4 regions of the Methylomonas sp. MED-D genome follow, and region 2 is predicted to be linked to each of the others. Evidence: riboswitches for the same ligand, from Rfam matches in the RefSeq annotation. Region 2 holds a riboswitch; each other region holds the start of a gene.
The links. A riboswitch is a leader RNA that binds a small molecule or an ion and turns the genes downstream of it on or off. The one in region 2 is predicted to bind cyclic di-GMP.
Positions count from the first base shown of each region.

Region 1: it holds a riboswitch for cyclic di-GMP, as region 2 does, so the genes downstream of both, ACQE3E_RS02530 (IS1182 family transposase) here and ACQE3E_RS08535 (PEP-CTERM sorting domain-containing protein) in region 2, are expected to answer to the same signal.
Region 3: it holds a riboswitch for cyclic di-GMP, as region 2 does, so the genes downstream of both, ACQE3E_RS16445 (hypothetical protein) here and ACQE3E_RS08535 (PEP-CTERM sorting domain-containing protein) in region 2, are expected to answer to the same signal.
Region 4: it holds a riboswitch for cyclic di-GMP, as region 2 does, so the genes downstream of both, ACQE3E_RS06860 (VPLPA-CTERM sorting domain-containing protein) here and ACQE3E_RS08535 (PEP-CTERM sorting domain-containing protein) in region 2, are expected to answer to the same signal.

Region 1 covers NZ_CP189965.1:571,443-576,846, forward strand. The annotation lists gene ACQE3E_RS02520 (Calx-beta domain-containing protein) at 1-1,145, opposite strand, end outside; gene ACQE3E_RS02525 (Calx-beta domain-containing protein) at 1,136-1,648, opposite strand; gene ACQE3E_RS02530 (IS1182 family transposase) at 2,003-3,358, opposite strand; cyclic di-GMP riboswitch class I at 3,498-3,572, opposite strand; gene ACQE3E_RS02535 (SIR2 family protein) at 4,206-5,063, shown strand.
Region 2 covers NZ_CP189965.1:1,920,257-1,925,660, forward strand. The annotation lists gene ACQE3E_RS08520 (MlaE family ABC transporter permease) at 1-513, shown strand, start outside; gene ACQE3E_RS08525 (ABC transporter ATP-binding protein) at 516-1,307, shown strand; gene ACQE3E_RS08530 (MlaD family protein) at 1,304-2,296, shown strand; cyclic di-GMP riboswitch class I at 2,818-2,894, shown strand; gene ACQE3E_RS08535 (PEP-CTERM sorting domain-containing protein) at 2,997-3,815, shown strand; gene ACQE3E_RS08540 (VPLPA-CTERM sorting domain-containing protein) at 3,924-4,688, shown strand; gene ACQE3E_RS08545 (hypothetical protein) at 4,685-5,404, shown strand, end outside.
Region 3 covers NZ_CP189965.1:3,670,302-3,675,705, forward strand. The annotation lists gene ACQE3E_RS16440 (fused MFS/spermidine synthase) at 29-1,552, opposite strand; gene ACQE3E_RS16445 (hypothetical protein) at 1,924-2,976, opposite strand; cyclic di-GMP riboswitch class I at 3,056-3,138, opposite strand; gene ACQE3E_RS16450 (VPLPA-CTERM sorting domain-containing protein) at 3,181-3,960, opposite strand; gene ACQE3E_RS16455 (PEP-CTERM sorting domain-containing protein) at 4,342-5,404, opposite strand, start outside.
Region 4 covers NZ_CP189965.1:1,520,714-1,526,117, forward strand. The annotation lists gene ACQE3E_RS06840 (ArsR/SmtB family transcription factor) at 1-280, shown strand, start outside; gene ACQE3E_RS06845 (arsenate reductase ArsC) at 307-786, shown strand; gene ACQE3E_RS06850 (ArsI/CadI family heavy metal resistance metalloenzyme) at 812-1,255, shown strand; gene arsB (ACR3 family arsenite efflux transporter) at 1,280-2,338, shown strand; cyclic di-GMP riboswitch class I at 3,237-3,360, shown strand; gene ACQE3E_RS06860 (VPLPA-CTERM sorting domain-containing protein) at 3,399-4,160, shown strand; gene ACQE3E_RS06865 (hypothetical protein) at 4,225-5,404, shown strand, end outside.

The DNA.
Region 1 (5,404 bases), 1.3 Mb from region 2:
GGCGCGAACACCAACGTGCCACTGGCGTTTGAAAAATCGCCGCCACTGGTGGCCGTGCTGCTGGCGGTCGAATAATTCACTTTAACCTGGGACGCGCTGGGCGCCGATAAGGAGACCAGAAAGTCGACCGTACCCTTGGTTTCCAACGCCACCGCTTCGGCGATTGTGATTGATGGCAACGCCGCCGGAGCGGCATCGCTGTTGGCGATCACGACATGCGAAATGGCATCGCCAATGGTGGCGCCGATCGGGCTGGACAACACGACATCGAAGGACTCGAAGCCTTCCGCCGCCGTGTCGTTCAAAATGCCGAACACGACTGTTTTGGCAACTTCGCCTGGCAAGAATGCCACTTTCCCGAACGGGAAGCTCCGGAAATCGCCGCCGTCCGTCGCTATCACGTTTTGCGAGCCGACATTCAGCGTCACGTTGCCGGTGGACGGTTTATCTAAAATCACGGTCACGCTGACGGTTTGCGCGCTTTCGTCGACTACCGCGTCGGTAATACGAGCAATGGGCGTGCCGGAGGCGGCGTCGTTGTCGATGATGTCGGCGATCGCGCGTTCGTCGGCGATGGTGGCGTTGGCGCTGGGCGAGTACAGGTCCTGGAAGAAGTTTTGCAGGGATTCGGGGCTGACGTCGTTGGTCAGTTTGACCCGCACTGTCTTTTCGGTTTCACCGGCCGCGAAGGTCAAAAAGCCGGACTGGCTATCGAAATCGCTACCGCTGCCGGCCGTGCCGCCGACGGTGGTGTAATTCACTTTCACCGTGCCGGTGTTGGGTTTGTCCAGCCGGACAATGAAGTCGGCGTAGGCTTGCGATTCGTCCACCACCAGATCGTCCACGTAAATATTCGAGTTGGTCACCGCCGCCGCGTCGTTTTCGAAGATGATCGCGGTGCCGGTGCCGTCCAGGGTGGTGGCGTTGCTTAGGCTGGACAGCACCAGATTGAAGGCTTCCGAGCTTTCCGCCGCCGTGTCGTTGATCAGGGTGACCTTGACGGTCTTGGCGGTTTCGCCGGGTGCGAACACCAGGCTGCCGCTGGCGGCCACGTAGTCGGAGCCGGCGCTGGCGCTGCCGTTTTGGGTGGCGTAGTTCATGGTCACCACGCTGGTGGACGGCCGGTCCAGGGTAATCACGAACACGGCTTCCCTGCCGGGTCGGAGCCGGCGCTGGCGCTGCCGTTTTGAGTGGCGTAGTTCATGGTCACCACGCTGGTGGATGGCCGGTCCAGGGTAATCACGAACACCGCCTCCTTGGTGGCCTCATCGACGATGAAGTCGTTGATGCCGACCACCGGCGTGCCGGAGGCGGCGTCGTTATCGACGATGCTGGCCATGCCCCATTCGTCGGCGACGGTGGCGTTGGCGCTGGGCGCGGTCAGCCGTAGGAAGAAGTTTTGCAGCGATTCCAGCGCCGTGTCGTTGATGATCGGCACGCTAACCGTTTTAGTCAACTCGCCGGCCAAAAAGCTCAGTGTCCCGTTTACGCCGGTAAAATCACTCCCGCTGGTCGCGGTACCGTTTGACGTTGAGTAATTCACCGTAACCGTTGTCGCGTTTGCGACATCGAGTCTCACGGTAAATACCGCATTGCCATTGGTTTCGTCTACAAACAGATCATCAACCGAAATCATACTAATCGCCACGGCGCTTCTCCTAGAAGATTGTTATTTTTAATTTTCACGCGAAATTAACCCGACGATTTGGCGACGAAATGGCGATTGACGCTGGCTCAAGGAAAAGTGCGCGCAAAAAACCGTTCTCGCCACCGATAAAATCGGCGAGTCGTGTTGGTTAACCGGGTAATGAGTGGGGATAGATGAGATGAGGCAATATATGGCCTAGGAGCCTGTCGGACTTAACTTACCAGCACATCTGTTGTCATCCAGCTCAGCGAAGACGGCGGTCGAAGGAAGGATTTGCCACTGGTTAGGCGAGCGTTTTGGCGTTGGATTCCGATAACGCCAATCGAGCCTTTTGCTGACCAATCGTTTCGACCATTAGACGCCCCTCGCCAAGATATGCATCCGTTTCAAGTTGAAGGCCATGGCCACCAGTTTCCACTCACCGGTGACCGCATCCAGACCGCGTAAGGAGAATTGGCGAAAGCCGAGTACCTGTTTGATGATCCCGAACACGGGTTCCACCGTGCATTTGCGCTTGGCATAACGGGCTTTGCCTTCGCGGGTTTTCAAGTACCAAGCCATCTTTTCCAGCGGATCGTCGCCAGTCGGTTCCGGCGCATCCGGGGCTAAACGTTCCGCCAACGGCCGATGATGACTGTCACGGCCCATGGCGATTAAAGGTTCGATCCGGTTTCGTTCGCAAGCCTGGACGTTGGCGGCACTGAAGTAGCCGGTGTCCGCCAGTAGGGCTTCGGCTTGGCCCAAGGCGTCGGGCAGTTTTTTCAGTTCGGCCAGCATCGGCTCAACTTGTTGTTTGTCGTTGGTCTGCTGCGTGACCGTGGTGGCCACGATCAGCATCGTATCGACATCGACGGCGGCCTGACTGTTGTAGCCTTGCACAAAGCCTTCGTGACTCGGCAGGATGCGCGATTCCTCGTCGGTCAGGTTGATTTGATCGTCGGGCTTGGGGCCGGCTACCGGCGCCTTGGGTTCCGGGCCTCGCGGCTTTTGGCCAGCTTGCCGCTGGGCTTCCCGGCGGGACACCTTGTCCTCGTATGCCTGTTCGGCTTGCGCGTCGCGCGGTTTGGCCCGCTCGGCGATCTTGGCTTTCGCTTCACGCAAGGTTTTCAGCCGGTCTTCCCGCCGCGCCAATTCGTCCGGCAGATCAAGGCCGTCCCGGTCGTCCACCGCGTCGGTTTCGTCGGCCTTTTGCAGTAAGGCCTGAACTTCGTCTCGTAGCTGTGCTTCGAGCTTTTCGATATGGCTGTGGGACAAGGCCTTGTGCTTGGAGGCATTCGCTTTGAGCTTGGTGCCGTCCAACGCGATTTGCCCCAGCTTCACCAACTTCATCGCTTGCGCCAGACTCAGCACTTGGACGAACAGGTCTTCCAACTCGACCAGGAACGTCTTGCGGAAGTGAGCCAGGGTATCGTGATCGGGATGGGTATCACCAGACAAGAAACGAAACGCCACCGAATCGTAGGTGGCCCGTTCGATCTTCCGGCTGGAAAACACGCCGGTGGCGTACCCATAGACCAGCAGTGCCAATAATATCGCCGGATGGTGCGCCGCCGAACCCCGACCTTGATAGCGGCTCGTCAACCGGCTTAAATCCAACTGCTCGATGACTTCGACGACAAAACGCGCCAAGTGATCCTCCGGCAACCATTCGTCCACCGAGGGGGGTAATAGATAGACTTGATGGCGGTTGACAGGAATGAATCGACTCATCAAGGGCTCTCCCGGTTGCTGGTTCTTTCTATACCACCTATTTTATCTAACCAAGTTACCGAAGGGACTATTGGCTTTTAAGTCCGACAGGCTCCTAGACTCGGAAAGCGCCCGCAACTGGTATCTTGTTAACTTGCCCTCAGGCAGTCCGGCTGTCCGATCTGGATCCGCGACTTTCCGCCCCTATTTTCCAATAGGTTTAGCTAATCTGAATGGGGTGATGTTAAGGACAGCGACGCGCTTTTGTCAACCACGAGTCGGCGCTAGATTTTCGAGCTGTTTTTTCTTGCGATGGCAATGATTTCATTAACTTGACTGCTAGCGGTTTCCTGGTTTTTCTGGAGCCGATTCTTCAAGTAGTTTGCCGATAAGCCCTTTTTGCTTGTGTTTGGCACTGGCGCGTTGTTGTCCATGGGCATTCGGATTTTATATCGGCACTAAGGCTAATCCCAGTCTCTCAAAATGCCGTTGACCCATGGCAATTAAAAGGTGTTAGAAGCCATGCTAAGGTGTCTAACACGATACGCCGTTGCGTCTTTCGGTTTCTGGGTCCAATTCAAGCTATCTATCCAGGAATGTGTTCCACTGCGGTTCTCCTCAACGCCTCGGCTTTGCGTTTCCGAGGGTTGCGTTCCGAACTTCCAGCAATTAGCTTGGGTTTGATAGCAGAACCGCGTTTGTAGCAGAGCCGACAAAACCACTGAATTTTATACGGTTGTTGCCAGCCGGCTGCCGGCAGCCGAATTCCGGATGCCTTGCCGTACATGGGCTGGCGAGGCGCCGGTAAAATTGGATTGAAATTTGCTTTACCCCGGTATCCTTCACCTTCTTTTACATGGGGCGCAATATGTCGAACAGTGTTTTTTCCGAAATCTTGAGCGGCTTGTACGACAATCAAGTCATACCTTATCTGGGACCTGGCGTGGTGTTCGACGCCCAGAACAAACTGACTCGCGAGCCCATGCCGGCCGATAGCGATAGCTTGATTCTGGCGATGAACGGTGGCAAACCGATGGCGCCGAAATTGATGTACGAATTTCCGCGCGCCGCGATGAACCAGGAACTGAAGCGCGGCCGCTCGTTTCTGACCCAGTTTCTGGACAAAACTTACGGCGATGCCCAATACACTCGGGCGGCGCTGCACGATTGGCTGGCCGAATGGCGGCCCAAATACGTCATCGATATCAACCGAGACACCCAGTTGCAGGATAGCTATTCCGACGAAGAGCATACCTTGGTCGTCGGTGTCGCTCGGATTACCGCTACCGCGTTCCGGTTTAGAATTTACCATTACGACGGCTCCAGCTATTTCGAAATCCCGCAAGAACAAGTCGACAAGAAGTTGCCGGTACTGTTTAAGCCGATGGGCACGCCACGCCCCGAAGCTAACTATGTCGTTTCCGATGCCGACTATGTCGATTACATCACGGAGCTAATGGGCGGCTTCGCGATTCCGGATTTCTTGAAGGATTACCGCAAAGGCAAGAAATATCTGCTGATCGGCTTGCCGCTGAACCGCGACTCCGAGCGCATGGTGATGAGCGACATCGTCTATTCCGCCGCCGAGCCGAAAGGTTGGTTTATGCGCAAGAATCCGACCCCCAAGGAAATACGCTTTAGCGAACGTCTGGGCTTTGAATTGATCGACGCCGATGTGCAAGAGTTCTTGCAGGCCGTGCAAGGCAGCGCGGTCGCCGCGGCGTAATCCTTGGCCGTAAGCAAACCCGGTTCGGTCGTCAGGCGCGGATTGGGTTTGCGCTTTCTGGCCGAACGAACCGTGGCAATAGTGGTTCGCCAGCGGCAAACCCCGATAACTCCCGTCGTTTGGCCAAAATCCAAGTTTCTAACACCGCAAGCGTAACGTAGTTTGTCTTGTCGATCGGGCTCTGGTCGAATCGTCGGCGCGATGAGTTATTGGCTCGGTCTGGCGGACGGAAGGACCGCTCGCGCTAAACACGGGCAATGTCGCGTCGTTCCATCCGCGCCGGCACAAACCGGCTGCCTCATTAACCTTTTACGATGTTATTGGTTTGGCTGTCCGCCTCG
Region 2 (5,404 bases):
AGTCTGGGCATGACCCGCGAAATGGGCGGGTTGATGACCGCGATTATCATGTCCGGCCGCACCGGCGCCGCCTATGCGGCGCAGATCGGCACGATGCACGTCAATAGCGAAATCGACGCATTGAAAACGATGAATCTGGACCCGATGGCTTTTCTGGTACTACCCAGAATGCTGGCCTTGATTATCATCATGCCTTTGCTCTGCTTGTATGCCGATTTGATGGGTATCGTCGGCGGCGGCTTGGTCACCGTGAATTTTTTCGACGTGTCGTTGACCGAATATCTTGACCGCACCGCCAGCGCGGTCAAGATGAAGGACTTTATCATCGGTTTCGTCAAATGTTCGGTGTTCGGAATTTTGATTGCGTTGTCCGGCTGCATGCGCGGCATGCAATGCGGCCGAAGCGCGTCGGCGGTCGGCGATGCCGGGACTTCCGCGGTGGTGACTGCGATCGTATTCATCGTGGTCGCCGACTCGGTGATGACCATAATCTGTAATCGCCTGGGAATTTAGCGATGGCCGATGCCTGCATCACGATCAAGGATTTGACGATGACCTACGGCGATTTCGTGATTCAGCGCAACCTGAATTTCACGATCAATCGCGGCGACGTGTTTGTCGTGATGGGCGGCAACGGCTGCGGCAAGACCACGCTATTGCGGCACATGATAGGCTTGAAGGCGCCGGCCGCCGGCGACGTATTCTACGGCGATCAAGCCTTGTGGGCCGCCGATCCGGCCGGTCGCCAGCGCATTCTGCAGCGCACCGGCGTGTTGTTTCAGAGCGGTGCCTTGCTCAGTTCGATGACGTTGGCCGAAAACGTGGCGCTGCCGATTACCGAGGCGACCCGTCTGCCGGCCCGGAAGGTCCGCGACATCGTGTCGTATAAGCTGGCGCTGGTGGGTTTGGCCGGTTTCGAGGATTATTATCCGTCCGAGTTGAGCGGGGGCATGCAAAAACGCGCCGGTTTGGCTAGAGCCATGGCGCTGGACCCGGAAATTTTGTTTTTCGATGAGCCGTCGGCCGGCCTGGACCCGATTACCGCCAAATTGCTCGACGACCTGATCCTCAGTTTGAGTCAGGCCTTGTCGGCGACCGTTGTCGTGGTGACCCACGACTTGGATAGTATTTTCCTGATCGGCAGCAATTCGGTGTTTCTCGATGCCGAAACCCATACGATGATTGCCGGCGGTCCGCCCAAGCAATTGTTGGCGGAATCCAAAGATCCCAATATCGTGCGTTTCCTGACGCGCGGTGATGCCTCGGTCTCCCGGCAAGCCGGTGGCCGTAATCGGAGTAATCTGTGAGCAAGCAAGCCAATCCATTGGCGATCGGTTTGTTTTTGACCGGTGCGCTGACTTTGTTGACGATGGGCGTGATGATTTTCGGCGGCGGCGATTATTTCAAGGACAAAAATCGCTTCGTGATCTTCTTCGACTCGGCCTTGAACGGCTTGAACGTCGGCGCGCCGGTTAAGCTGCAGGGCGTGCAGATCGGCAACGTTAGCGAGATTTCGTTGGTGATGGAAACCGACACCGACCGAATCTACAAACCGGTGGTCATCGAAATCGATCCGGCCTTGCTGCGCAACACCTCGGGCGAAGAGAGTCACGGCCACACCAAGAAACAGCAACAGGAAGCGGCGCAACGGATGATAGAAGCCGGCTTGAAGGCGCGATTGGAAACCCAGAGCTTGCTGACCGGCTTGCTGTATGTCGATTTGAATTTCTACAGCGACAAGCCGATCAATCTGGTCAAACTGGATTATAAAAATTTGCCGGAACTGCCCAGCGTGCCGACTACGGTCGACGAAATCCGCAACACCGCCGACGAAATCATCAACCGGGCCAAGCAATTGCCGGTCGAGGAAACCCTGAAAAATCTGTCCGATACCTTGACCGAAATCCGCAATCTGTTGCAGTCGGATAACACCAGGCAATCGATGACCGCCTTGGCGAAGTCCTTACAGGAAACCCAAAAGTTGATGGCGACGCTGAACCGGCAAACCGAACCCTTGCTGAGCAACGCCAACGGCGCTTTGACGGACACCCGCGCCACGCTGCGGGATTTCAACCGGGAATTGCTGCCGGTGTTGCGCGCCGCCGAACAAAGCCTGGCCGCCGCGACCCAGGTTCTGCAGGAATCGCGGCACGCGCTGAATGCGGTCGAGACGCTGGCCGACGCCGACGCGCCGCTGAACCAGGCCTTGCTGGAAGTGCGCAACGCCTCGCGTTCGCTCAAAGACTTGGCCGAGGGGCTGGAACGCCAGCCGCAAGCCTTGATTTACGGCAAATAACTTTCCCACTCTTTGCGGCACCCTCGTTTCGCCGGTCCCGCTGAAACGATGTTTTCCGGCGTCAGTCCGGTTTTAGGCATCAATTAATCTTAAATTTAATAAATTATGTTATACGCCGCGAAGTGCATTGGGCATTTGCGGTAGGAATATTAATTTTAATTTTGTTTCAATAACTTAGCTTATCTATAGTTGAGATTAATTGAGTGAAATCACTCAGTAAAAAATAGGCGAATGGGTTTGTCCGTTTGCTTTTCATGCGCCCCGTCGACCGCAGTCGACGATGTTCAGATTCTCTGTGTACCCCGGTTTTAGCAGTGATGACTCGGTTCTGGACTCCAATAGCGCCACCGACAGCCGGTCACCGTTTCCCGGTTTTAGCGAGGTATGGCTGGCACACTAACTGCTTGAGTCTGTTCGCCGCACCGGAAATTACTTTCGGAATCAGCATCTGGACAGTGTGCCGGCAAGAGCGGATCAGGAGAGGCCGCGAGAGTCGAGCCGAGTTTAAGGTGCGGTATCGACGGTAAATTTGCCACATCCGCCGCAAGACGGAGCCGGAAAGCCTTGGGTCTTGGTTCAAGACAGCCGGGTTGCCTCTCGAACGAGAGTAAGCGTCGGTTCGAAGCGTTCGAATCGGCTACCGAAAATCTATCTTTCAAGCCTATAGGAATTAAATATGCAATTTCATGGATCAAAAAAAATGACGTTAGGAAAAACCTGGTTTGCCGCGGCGGCGCTTGCGGCGACCAATCTAGCCAACGCCGGTACCTTGAACGGCGGTGTGTTCAATATCGCATTCAACGACCCAAACGACTTATTGGCCGGCTTGAACTTGGGAGAAGGTTCGATTACCTCTTACTACGTCGCCAATTTTTTCGATAAGGCGGTGGCCGACACCTTGACCGCGAACGATATGGTCGCGACTCCGACGAATACCTATCCGGCGCCGAACATATTAAGTTACGACGTGAATCCAAGCAGTTTGGCGGGCACCGGGATACCGACCGGTTATATCGGCGGCAGCGGGCGCAGTAATCAAGCGACGACGTTGACTTGGGCGTCCGATCAAGACCATCTGCTGAACGCCTCCAGCTTGACCGCGAGCGGTCAGGTCGGTTTGGATGGCGTGTATATGACGCGCGGTAGCTTTACCGGCACGCTGCTGTCCGGCGACTACAAATTCTCTTATATCGCCGCGCGAAACAACGGCACCAACACCGGTTGGACCTTAACCAACAACGTCAGTTTTGCTTCCAATACCTTCGACACCCGTAATATCAGTATTACCACCGACGGCGATAGCCTGGCCTTTACCGGCGAGCTCTGGTGGTCGCCCAACACATCGGCCTTTTTATTCGGTGGCGACGGTTCCAATTCCGCCGGCATGGCCGGCACCTTCAGTCTGATTTCGCCGGTTCCCGCCGCCGTTCCATTGCCGGCCGCCGCGTGGTTGTTCGGTAGCGGTCTGTTCGGCGTGCTGGCGTCGCGGCGTCGCAAGTCGGCACCGCTCGCCGCGTAACCGGCAACCCTGACCGGGCGCAATATCCGGACGACTAAGTCGTTCGGGTATTTTGCGCATCGGCTCTCAACGGAAATGACTTCCTCTGGCAAATTTATGCATATTCAAATGATAGGGTCGCGCGCGCTCGTTGCCGCGGCACTGCTGGCCGCGTTATCGCCGCCTGTTTCCGCCGCCACGGTTTCCGGCGGTACCATGGTGGTGAATCTCGATCGAGACGCGCTCGCCGACGCAATCGCGATTGACGCGACCGCCGCGCCTTCGATGTACTTGGAGGAATTTTTCGACGCCCCGGCCGCGAATAGCCGCACCGCCACGCAAATTCTCGAAGATCATATCGTGCCGGGCGTCGCCGAAATTCCGGCTAAGAACCTGACGTTTTCAGTGAACGGCACGCATGTCGCCAATCTGACCGGGCGCCACGCAAAACCGACCACGATCGAATTCGATCCGGCCAATTTCGCCTCGACCGTTACCGGCGTGATTGGTTTATCCGGCGTGTTTCGGTTCCGGGTCGATACAGGATCAGAATTCAATCGCATTTTATCCGGCGACTACGCGCTGGAATACGACGCCGCCAATATGGATGGCGCATCCGGCCGTTCCGCATGGTCCTTGTACAATCATGTGTCGTTTCGCTCCCAATCCTATAATTTGTTCAATGTCGTGCTGGATATTCACGACGGTTCGCTGGATTTGAGTGGCGAACTGGGTTTGGGCGAAGGCTATGACCATTTGTTCGGCACCCGCGATGCTATCGTCGGAAATTTCAGTTTGCATACTTCGGTGGTACCGGTTCCGGCCTCGATTTGGCTATTTGTTTCAGGTTTGGGCGGTTTGGCGCGCATTGGCATGCGGAGGCGCCAACTATGACGCGCGTTTCCGCGATGGCGTGGTTAAGTAGTGCGGCGTGGATCGCGGCGGCCGGCTCGAATGCGGTCGCGGCGAACGCGCCACACCGATTCGGTGCCTACGCCAGCATACAAATCAACGTCGATTCGGACGGCAATAATATTGTCGGCGACGCGGCCAACGAGCCCGCGCTGGCGATCAATCCACTCGATCCCACCAACCTTGTCGCGGCTTGGCGGCAATTCGACTCGGTGGCGTCGTCGTTTCGTCAAGCCGGTTGGGCCTACTCGGCCGATGGCGGGGCGAGTTGGCATTTTAGCGGCGCTATCACGCCGGGCGAGGGACGCAGCAATCCGACCTTGGATGTCGACGCGTTCGGCCATTTTTATTTCCAAAGTCTGCATTTCGATCCGACCTACACCTTTGTTCAAGATATTCAGGTGATTAAATCGCTGGACGGTGGTCGCGGTTGGGAAGCGCCGGTCCACGCTCATGGCGAAGGCGGCGATAAGGCACAGCTAGCGGTCGATCATAGCGGTGGCCCCGGAGACGGGCACGTCTATCTGAACTGGCGCGACTGCCTAGACGGCAAATGTTTTAGCCGTTCGCTGGACCGCGCCGCCAGTTTCGAAGCGCCGATCGAACTGCCGGAGAATCCGACCTTCGGCACGATGCGGGTTGGTGGCGACGGTACCTTATATATGGCCGGGCGTTTGGAATACCCGTACTTCGACGAA
Region 3 (5,404 bases), 1.8 Mb from region 2:
TTCGGCGAGATCAAACGGTTATTCGGTATTAAAGCAACAATAATTCGGGTGCGATTCGTTCCATGAAAATTTTCCGGTAGCTCTCGGCCTTCCTGACCTGCATGCTTTCCATCGGATTATAATCGTCGGTAATCAGAATACCGTTGGCATCGGTCATCGCATATTCGTGCTCCGACAACCATTGAATCGGCCGAGCGAGTTCCGGCTTATTGCGATCGAATTCGATGCCACCCCGCGAAGCCAGAAAAATAAAATCGGTGAATTCGCCTTTTTCGGTGGTGAAAACGCGAATATTCGGGAACAGACTGGCCAACGTTTTATAAACCGAGGTCACCGCGTTCGCGCCTTCGCCTTGCGTGAAGCCGACGTAGTTCAGCGCCAGAATACCCTGCTCGTTCAACATCGCTCTCAAGCCGCTCAACATCTCGACCGTCAGCATATGTGTCGGCTCTGAACCGCCGGTAAAACAGTCGTGGATGATGAAGTCGTAGCGCTTATTGAGCTTTTTGACTTCGTAACGCGCATCGCCCACCAAAAATTCGCCGGTCGGCTGAAAATTGAAATACTGCTTCGCGGCATCCGCGACTACCGGATCGATTTCTATCGTGTCCGTCGCCAGTCCCTTAGCCTTTAAATCGCGAGCAACATGGCCGCCGCCCAAACCGATCAGCAAGGCTTGATTGGCCTCGGGTCTGAACAACGGCGGCACCAAACCCAATATCACCTGATACCCCAGCAAACTGCGACCTTGGGCTTTTTCGACCGCACTCAGCACCGAAGAATCGGACAACAGCAAGCGAAAGCCCTTGCGCTCGTCGTCGACGACTCTAACCCAGCCGTAGATGCTTTCCTGTTCGTGCAACACCTTAAAGCCGCCGACCGATTTGACGGTCTTCGCATAGCCGTTCGCCGCCAACGTACAAGTCAGAGCGGCCACCAATACCACCGAAAACGTCGCCCCACCCGTTGACGGCGCCAGCCTGTCGAAAACCAGTAAACCGATCACCACCACTAATAACGCCAGACTCAAGCTGAACACGATCGCGCGGGTACCGAATTCCGGCAACAAATAGAAAGCCAGCAACAGTGTGCCGATCACGCTGCCGACGGTGCTAACCGCATACACCGAACCGACTGCCCTACCCACACCCCGCAAGTCGCGGGTGGCCATTTTGATCACATAGGGACCAACCATCGCCAACGAAGTCAGCGGCAGCGTAAACAATAACAACGCACTGACAAACGCGCCGCCGCGTATTCCCAGTGGATTGGTCCACGTCATTACCGGACCGCCGAGAAACGGAATCAGCGCCGTTGTCACCGACGCCAGCGCCAAAATATGCGCCAGCCGCAAGGCCGGATAACGATCCGACAAATAACCGCCCAGGTAGTAACCGATCGCCAACGCAATCATCGTTACCGAAATCAGCGCGGTCCAAACGTATAAACTGACCCCATAAAACGGCGCGATAATCCGCGTCCCCAGCAGTTCTAAGATCATCACGGCGCCGCCGCTAAGCGTCACCAGGGCAAACAACGCGGCGGTGCTCAATGCGCCGCTCCGCGCTTTAGAATCTGTTAAACCGTTTTCAGACATGACTGACCAAACTTTGAGTAAGAAGTAAAAACCTATTGATCGCCGCGAACTTCCTAACAAGTACTCGATCGGTAATCGGGCCGGGCATTATAAGCGCGAAAAACCAAATCGTCCGTTGCCGGCATCGAATCGACAGTATGCCGGCGACTAAAGAAAAACGCCTCGGCCATCGAATGTCATTTAAAGCGGCATCCTTAAGCGTCACAAACCGGCCCGATGGCATCAAAACAAAAACGAGCGCTTGCCCCAATTCCTGGGGCGAGCGCTCGCGAATGGTTGGCATCCCGCCAATACGTTATCGAATCAATCTGATAACCTTCCTTGAATTAAGTGCTACGCGCGCGGCGTTTCATGCCCAGGAAACCCATCAATGCGCTACCGAACAACCAAACCGCACCAGGAACGGGAACGGTGGTTACGCTGAAGTTGCTGATAGTCAAACCGCGGGCCAAACGGTCGGCTGTGTAGGCTGCCGCGTACTGGCTACCGGCGGTGGCGCCGCCGTTGACGATGTCGTTGAACAACTGGGTGTACTCCGCGACATTGGCGCCGCCGATTGCCAGGGTATAGACGCCGGCGTGCAAAAAGCCATTCCAAGACACGCTGTTATCCACCGTACCGTCGGCCGCTAAAACGCCAGTAGTTCCGCCTGATGAGTTGGTGAAGCTGGAACCCGCCACGGCGTCCGCACCCGATTTGCCGGTATAGGTAATCGTTGCGATCTTAGCAGTATCTAAATTACCCAAATAGTTTGGTCCATGGGTATCGGTCGCGCCGGCAGTGCCATTGTTGCCTGTGGTAATACTGCCGTTGGTATCGAACACGCCCCACAAACCGGTAGGGTTAGCGGCTGTGCCGGCCGCCGCGCCACCGCGAATGTCATTGACACCCGCGAACGGCGACCAAGAAGCAAAATCAGGCGCTCCCGCCAAATAGGCGGCGGTATCGGGATCAGCCGCGGTTGAAGCGACATCGCCCACGCCGTCGTGCGAGGAAGCTGGAACCACGCCGTTGTACAACGAGAAGCCTGGGTTCAAGGTGCTTGCACCATTGGCATTGGTTGTACCGGTAATGGTGAAGCTAACATTCGCGTCTTTTTCCAGAATGAAATAACGGAAGCGGATGTCGTGAGTATTACCCAAGGAATCCGGGTTCAAACCGGCCAGATAACCGCCGTTGCTGGATACGGTGGGTGTAAAGTTTGCCGCAGCGCCATAGGTACTTGTCGCGCCTTGGGTGTTACCTGTCAACGGATCGTAAGTGCCCGCGCCCCAGTACAAAGCGGAACCGTAACCCACGTGCGCCATCGCTTGACCGGACATTAATGCCATACCGCCAACTAACGTTAAAACCGAAGCTTTTAAAGTCATTTTTTTCATAGTTATTTTTACCGTAATAATTATTATCCCTCTGACAGACCTTGAATTCGCAGTGAACCCCAAATCCGTCCCTTACATCGATTGCAACCCGGCCGTCCCTTCCCCCTAAGAGGACCCGTGGCTTTCCGGCTTCGCCTCGCGGCGAATGTGGCGAACCATCCCTGGCAAAACGTCCTGTTTTCTCCTCATTTCCCAAAACGAAAGTCAACCTTTGGCGCTATTGCGTTTCCTTGCCGTTGCCGTCAAACCCGCCAAGACCGGAGCGAACAACCATACTGCCGCCGGCAAAGGCACCGCCGTCACGCTTAAGGAAATCTGGCCGTCCAAACCCTCCAGCGCGGTTGCAGCGTCATAAACCGTTCCGCCGCCGGCCGCGATCGTATAATCGCCGGCGCCCAACAGATAATTCACCAGCGACACCGAATTGCCTCCCGCAGGACCCACGTGAGTCAGATATTGAATCACCGCCCATTCGCCGCTGTTATTGGCCATGCTCCAGGAATCCAGCGCATCGAACTGGCCGCGATATTCGACGTGCTCGGTATCGCGAAACGGCGACAACACACCGTTATCCACCGGCGAAGCCAACTTGACGACATGCGGCGTTGGTGTGGAAACCAATACTTTAGGGTTCAACGGGTCTACCGTCGTATCGTCGTGCGCTTCAGCCGCGAAAAGCCCCGAATACAAACTGAATGCCGGATTCAACGCATCTGTTCCACTGATATCGCTAAAAGTGATGGTCACTAACGAAGATTGGTCCAGATGAAATTTAAAAAATGTCCCGCCGGCCAACGAATGACTATCGCCCAACACCGCCTCGGTACCGTTATGCCAACCGAAATTGGTAAACGTTCCACCATTGATGCCACCCGGCGACGAAATCGGATCGCTTAAATCCGCGTAATCGACATGCGCCTGCGCCTGTCCGGACAAACCGCACAGCGACACGACAGCTAGCGCCGCCCAATTAAACCTATTCATATTCAACATAAATCCCCCAAGTAAAAAGATCCAACGTCCGTGCCGATGAAAACCAACTTTCATCAATCGTCCGACAACACAATAGCCAATCCAAAAATCTTTTCTATACTTCGTCGGCTAAGCTAGCCTGTACGGATGCAAGTCGTATGCCATGCATTTTTCCCGCATAGAGCCTGGGGAAGACACAGGTAAAATAATTAAACTATGTTATTTACAATAATAATATCGGCAAATCGCACAACTTTCCTTCCTCGACAAGCTCCCGCTCAAGAACAGCTTTCATAGGCAAAAAAAACGGCCCTTTCGGGCCGTTCACAACCGATAACACATCCTTGTGTCTTTTATTCATCGGTTACATATCGAGCTTTCCGAGTCGGAAATTTAGGCAAATAATACTTTGCGGCGATTCAAACCCACGAATCCAGCCAAGACAGTGCCGAACAACCAAACAGCACCCGGCACCGGCACGGCGGCTGCGGTAGCAACAGCCGAGAACTCCAAATGACCATGCAGATTTGACAGACTAAAATCGCCTGGATTCACCGCGCCGGAAGCCCCAATTGTGTAATTGCCGGCACCCAGAATTAAGGTCAGAGTCTCTATAGTCTCGCTGGCGGAAGTACCGGCACCGCCAGCCGGGTTATTGTCGTTCACGGCTTGTCGAAACTCGATATTACCCCAGTCGCCCGAGACATTAGCTTGCCCCCAGTTCGCCAAGGCATTGAATTGACCGACATAGTTGGTAGCCCCCATCGTCGCGAAACTGGTATCGCGAAATGAAGAAGCGATACCCTGAGCATCGACCGGCGCATTCGCCGAGTCGAGAGCGTCCTGAACCTTGGTGCTATTTGCCAAACCGGTCTTCGGATTCAACTTCTCATTGGCATCGTCGTGCGCTTGGTAGTTCAGTACACCGTTATATAAGGTAAAGGCCGAATCGATGTAGTTACCGGTACCATCATCGACAGTCCAGGAAATCGTCACCTTCGATTCCTGATCCAGGCGGAAGTTAAAAAAGTCGACTTTGTGACTATCGCCGAGCAGCGCCGTCGTACCGTTGTACCAACCATAAGACGTCACATCGTCCACATCTACCGTCGCCGAACTAGCAGCGGATGAGTAATTGACGTTGGTAAAGCTGCCAACCCCGGTATAGGCCTGATTAGCCGCATTCCATTGAGAAGGGTCGTTCAGGGGACGGTCGCTTTGGCCGCTAAGCGCGGAGCCAATACCATTAGCGGAACGCTGCGCCGGGGTAAGCCCAGCACCGCCCAACGCCAATACCGCCGCCGGCGTGCCACCGTATTGCGCGGTTGAAAGCACCTTACCGGCCGCCGTCAGATCGCCAATCTGCGCCCCCTGATTGAGATCGTAATACTCGACATGCGCTTGAGCTTGCTGAGCCACGCCAGCCAGCGCCAGCGCAATGCCCAGACCCAATTTA
Region 4 (5,404 bases), 400 kb from region 2:
CGTGTTCCGGTTGCTGGTCAAACACGCGCCGCAAGGTTTGGTTGCCGGCGAAATCGCTGCGGAACTGGGTTTGCCGCCGACCAATCTATCGTTTCATTTAAAAGCCCTGACCCATGCCGGGCTGGTTGACGCCACCCAGGAAGGCCGCTTTCAACGCTATCGGGCTGATTTGAACCTGATCCGCGAGTTGATCGGGTATCTGACCGAGGAATGTTGCGCCGGCAGCCCGACGGCCTGCTTCGGACCGGAGCAAATGGCGTGCGGCGACGGCGAGTCTTGAATCAAACCCATAACATGGTCATCTGTATGAACGTTTTATTTCTATGCACCGGCAACTCCTGCCGCTCGCTGATGGGCGAAGCGATCTTCAATCACTTGGCGCCCGAGGGCTGGCACGCGATCAGCGCCGGCAGCCGGCCGATCGGCCGGTTGAACGACGGTGCGGTGGCGATACTCGAAGAAAAAGGGATATCCACGGCCGGCTATTACAGCAAGTCCTGGAACGATTTGCCGCTTACCCCGGATATCGTGATCAGCGTCTGCGCCAATGCCGCCAACGAAACTTGTCCTGCTTATCTCGGCCCGGCCTTGCGTAGCCATTGGGGCGTGGACGATCCGGCGCATGCCGAGGGCAGCCCGGAACAAATCAAAGCGGCTTTCGAAACCGCTTACGGCATCGTGCGTTACCGAATCGAGCGCTTTCTGGAGCTGCCGTTGGATGAGTTGAAAAACGATCCCGAGCGCTTCAAGGCCGAGCTGGATCGCATCGGCGCCTTGTTACCTTAACCCCTCTCGCGGAGAAAACAGCCTTATGAAACGTTTCCATATTCACCTTGCCGTCGACGATCTACAACGGAACATTGCGTTCTACAGTGAGCTGTTTCAGGCCGAGCCCAGTGTGGTGCATGACGATTACGCCAAATGGATGCTGGACGATCCGCGCATCAACTTCGCGATCTCCAACCGGAGCCGAGCAGCGGGCGTGGATCATCTCGGCATTCAAGTCGAATCGGAGCAGGCCTTGACCGAAATTCAGCAGGTGCTACAACAGGCGGCGATGCCCGTCATCGAGCAAAAACAGGCGGCCTGTTGCTACGCCGAGTCGGACAAATACTGGACGGTCGATCCGCAAGGCATCCCCTGGGAAGCCTTTCATTCGTTGAAAAGCATTCCGATATTCGGTAAAGACGCCGATTTGCCGACCGATAGCGCCGCGAGTTGCTGCGGTCCTTCGTCGAATTGCAGCCCTATCTGATCGAACAGTTCGAGGTTTTCCACGATGAATTTGCCAATCTGCCCGCAGCCGCGCTTGTCGTTTTTGGACCGCTTCCTAACCTTGTGGATATTTCTCGCGATGTTGCTGGGTGTGGGCATCGGCTTTGCGTTTCCGGAACAGGTGAATCGCCTGAACGCCCAGGCTTCGGTCGGTACCACCAACGTCCCGATCGCGATCGGTCTGATTCTGATGATGTATCCGCCGCTGGCGAAAGTGCGTTACGAGGAACTCGGCGACGTGTTTCGTAACGGCCGGGTGTTGGCGCTGTCGCTGGTGCAAAACTGGCTGATCGGTCCGCTGTTGATGTTCGGCTTGGCGGTCGGATTTTTAGCCGACTATCCGGAATACATGACCGGCTTGATCCTGATTGGCCTGGCCCGGTGCATTGCGATGGTGATCGTCTGGAATGACCTGGCGCGCGGCGATAACGACTACTGCGCCGGGCTGGTGGCCTTTAACAGTGTGTTTCAAGTGCTGTTTTTCGGGGTTTATGCCTGGTTGTTCGTCACCGTGTTGCCGCCGCTGTTCGGTTTGCCGGGCAGTTTGGTGGCGGTGACGATCGCCGATATTGCCCAAAGCGTGTTTATTTATCTGGGGATTCCGTTTATCGGCGGCTTCGCGACGCGTTGGCTGTTGGTAAGAGCCAAGGGCAAGGACTGGTACCAGCAGCGCTTCGTACCCAAAATCAGCCCGCTGACGCTGATCGCGTTACTGTTTACGATCGTGACGATGTTCTCGTTGAAGGGCGAATTGATCGTGCAATTGCCGCTCGACGTGTTGCGCATCGCGCTACCGTTGCTGATTTATTTCGTTGGGATGTTTCTGGTCAGTTTCGCGATGGGCAAACTGATCGGCGCCGACTACGGCCAAACCACGACCTTGGCCTTTACCGCCGCCAGCAACAACTTCGAATTGGCGATCGCGGTGGCGGTGGCTGTGTTCGGCATCGACAGCGGCGCGGCTTTCGCGGCGGTGATTGGGCCGCTGATCGAAGTGCCGGTCATGGTCGGCTTGGTGAACGTCGCGTTCGCGATTCAAAAGCGCTGGTTTGTCGGGCGCTAGTCCCGGCAGGTTTCGGCGTTCTCGCCAGCACCGGCTTTTTCGAACGATCGATCCCCCTGGAACCTCGGTTTCGGTCAATTTCTCGCAATTCGGCGTCAGCCGCCGCATGCCCTCTACATCCGGCCCTATTTATCACTGGTGATTCTCGGGCTGAGCTGGTCTAAGCCCGGACCGGCGTGCCCTTCGACAGGGCGAACGGTATTATAGGAGCCGTGTTAATAGGCCCCGCGCCGGCGGGGAAGCAAAAACACGCCATTCCCAATGCCACGGGCATCCTGACTTTGCAAGCTATAGTTTTCCCGTTTGGGAAACTCCGGTAGGCGGCGTTTTAGCGGCGACCGAGTGTTTAGCCGCGAATCGCCGATAACTGCGGTTAGCGCGTTTGCAACGCCGGGCAAAGTCAGTCCATCAGTTCTTGGTCCCCGCGACAGCGTCTAACGATTAGTACAGTTGCCCTCTCGCCGATATTCGTTTCCGGCCAATGTTAAGTCCTCCAATCGTTGAGCGGGCGGCCGATGCCGCGCGCCAAATTCGACAGTCCATGTCGGATGCGCCCAATTTAGCCTGTTAGGTACGCGGTCCGTGGCGGCAACGATTCGCCCTTAAAAAACAACGTGCTGCGGCATTCGGCGATGTTTCGGCGTATCACGCATGTAATACATTTCACGATTCTTTAACAGAGCTGTAACGGAAACTTATTGATTTGTTTGGAATAATTCGCCGCAACTGAGATGGCAGGGAGCCGCGGGATCTTGGTTGATGCGGAATTACAGGGAACAGGGAAGACCAGCGAAGGGAGCGGCAAGAGGAAGAAGGTAGGGAGTAGGTTGCAATACGGACACATGGTAGCGGGGATAGCGACACCACTCGAGGTGTTAGAAGTTTAGTGAGCAGGTAAGCGTGTAAAAGCCAAACTCGCCGCGAGGCGGGGACGGAAAGTTTCAGGTCTTGGCTTGGGTCGGTCGCCGGGGATGGCGGCGGGCGGTAGGAAGCCGACAAGCCAAGACGGCTGGGCTGTCACCTTATGTATTTTTTAAATCTTAAACATAAGGAAACCATTATGAAATCTTTAAACAAAGCCTTGTTGGCGGCGGCGATGTTCGCTGCCACCGGCGCGGCGAATGCGGCGATCAACAATACTAGCGCCGCCACAGCCGAGGCCTATTTGTCGGTTTACGACAAAAGCCAAACCTTGACGTTCACGCTGGATTTGGGGTTGTTGATGAGCGATCTGATCGCCAACGTCAACAACGACAGTTATACGCTGAGCTACGATTTGAGCCTCAATGACAACTGGAATACCTTCGCCAGCGGCATGGATGCCTCTCAGACCAAGTTCGCGATTGCCGTCGGTTACGGTTCCAAGCAGTTGATCACCGGCATGACCGAGATCGCTAAATACAACAGCTTGCAACAATCCACAGTCCCTGGTACTGCGATCAAAAACCATGCAAACCAGATCACTACCGGTCAAGTCAAAGCTACCCCTGGTGCTTCCGCCAGCGACTATGCCGCGAATCTGAGTTCACTGGTGTCTGACGCAGACACCCCGAATACCGGACAACACAATGACTTCAACAGCATCTTCGGTACGGTCAGCTTGGCCCAAGCCAATATCGCCTACGGTACCTCCGGCGACTTCTGGTACTACAACGGCACTCAAGCCCATACCCTGGCCGCCGGTAAATGGACCCTGGCCGGCAATCTGCTGAGCTTCGGTCCGGCCCCGGCCAACGTGCCGCTGCCGGCCGCGGTTTGGATGTTCGGCGCCGGCCTGATGGGCATGTTGCGCGCGACTCGCCGCAAATACGCCGCCGCATAAGCGGTATTCGGAGCGGCGTTGGCGCCGCTCCGGTTTTCACGATTGATAACTCGAGGAACTACCCATGAAAAACTTAGTATTAGGCACCGCGATCAGCGCTCTGTTGGCCGCATCAGGTGTGCAAGCCGCGACCGTCAACGATCCGATTCCGGTCGACGGCAACAACCTGCCCATCATTGATGCCAGTCAAACCAACGTGTTGTATCTGTCCGGCGCCTCCGCGGCGGTCAACTTCATCGAAAAACTGATCACCGATTCATCGGTACCGGCCGCCGATAAAGTCTGCGACACCACTAAAAAAGTCTGGAAATACAAAGATAGCCTGACCGGTTCCGACCAAAACGCTTATTTGTGCACTCGCGCTACTACCAACAGCAATGTGCCGACCAACAAGCCTTACATCTTGGTCTACAAACGTAGCGCCGGCGGTTCCGCGTTCGGCGTCAGCCCTATCATCGCCGAAGCCAACGGCGACACCGCCGCCGCCACGATCGAGTATTTGAAAATCAGCTCGGCTTGCACCTCCAATACCTTGCCGGTCGCCGGTTCGACGCTGGGTTTGATCACCTGCCCTTACGACTTGGCCGACGCCAGCAAATACAGCACCCACATCTCCGACTTCGGCATTTCCGACGTCGACCCGGGGCAATTTATCGGTAACAACGCTCCGGTCGGTTATTCGGATGTAACATCCGACGATGTCGCTAAAATGACCGTGAAAAGCGCTTCGGCGGTGACCTTCGGCGTGCCCGTCACCAAAAAACTGTATTTTGCATTGCAAGCCGCCCAAATCGCCAACGGTTCCTTGGCGGGCTGCGCGGTTGGTGCCGAAACCGAGGCCTGCATGCCTAGCCTGAGCTCGGCTCAAATCGCATCGATTCATGCGGGCAGCTGGGCGGACTGGAACCAATTGAAAGTGACCGGTTCCACCGGTTTGTACGATTGGGTCCAAGCCAATGCCGCCGCTTACTTGCCGGGTTCCTCGTTGTTGCATACCTGCCGCCGCGAAAACGGTTCCGGTACCCAAGCTCAATCCAATATCAAGTTCCTGCATGATCCTTGTACTTCGGCTGCTTCCGCGACGGCTCCGGCTTCCGACGCACTGGCCTTGGGTTTCGGCGAAGGCGACGGCTATCCGATGATCCACGAGAACAACACCTCGGGTTCGGTCGGCAACTGCTTGGACGAGCTGAACGACGGCAGCAACGCCGCCAACGGTTTCGATAACACCTACGGTGTGCGCT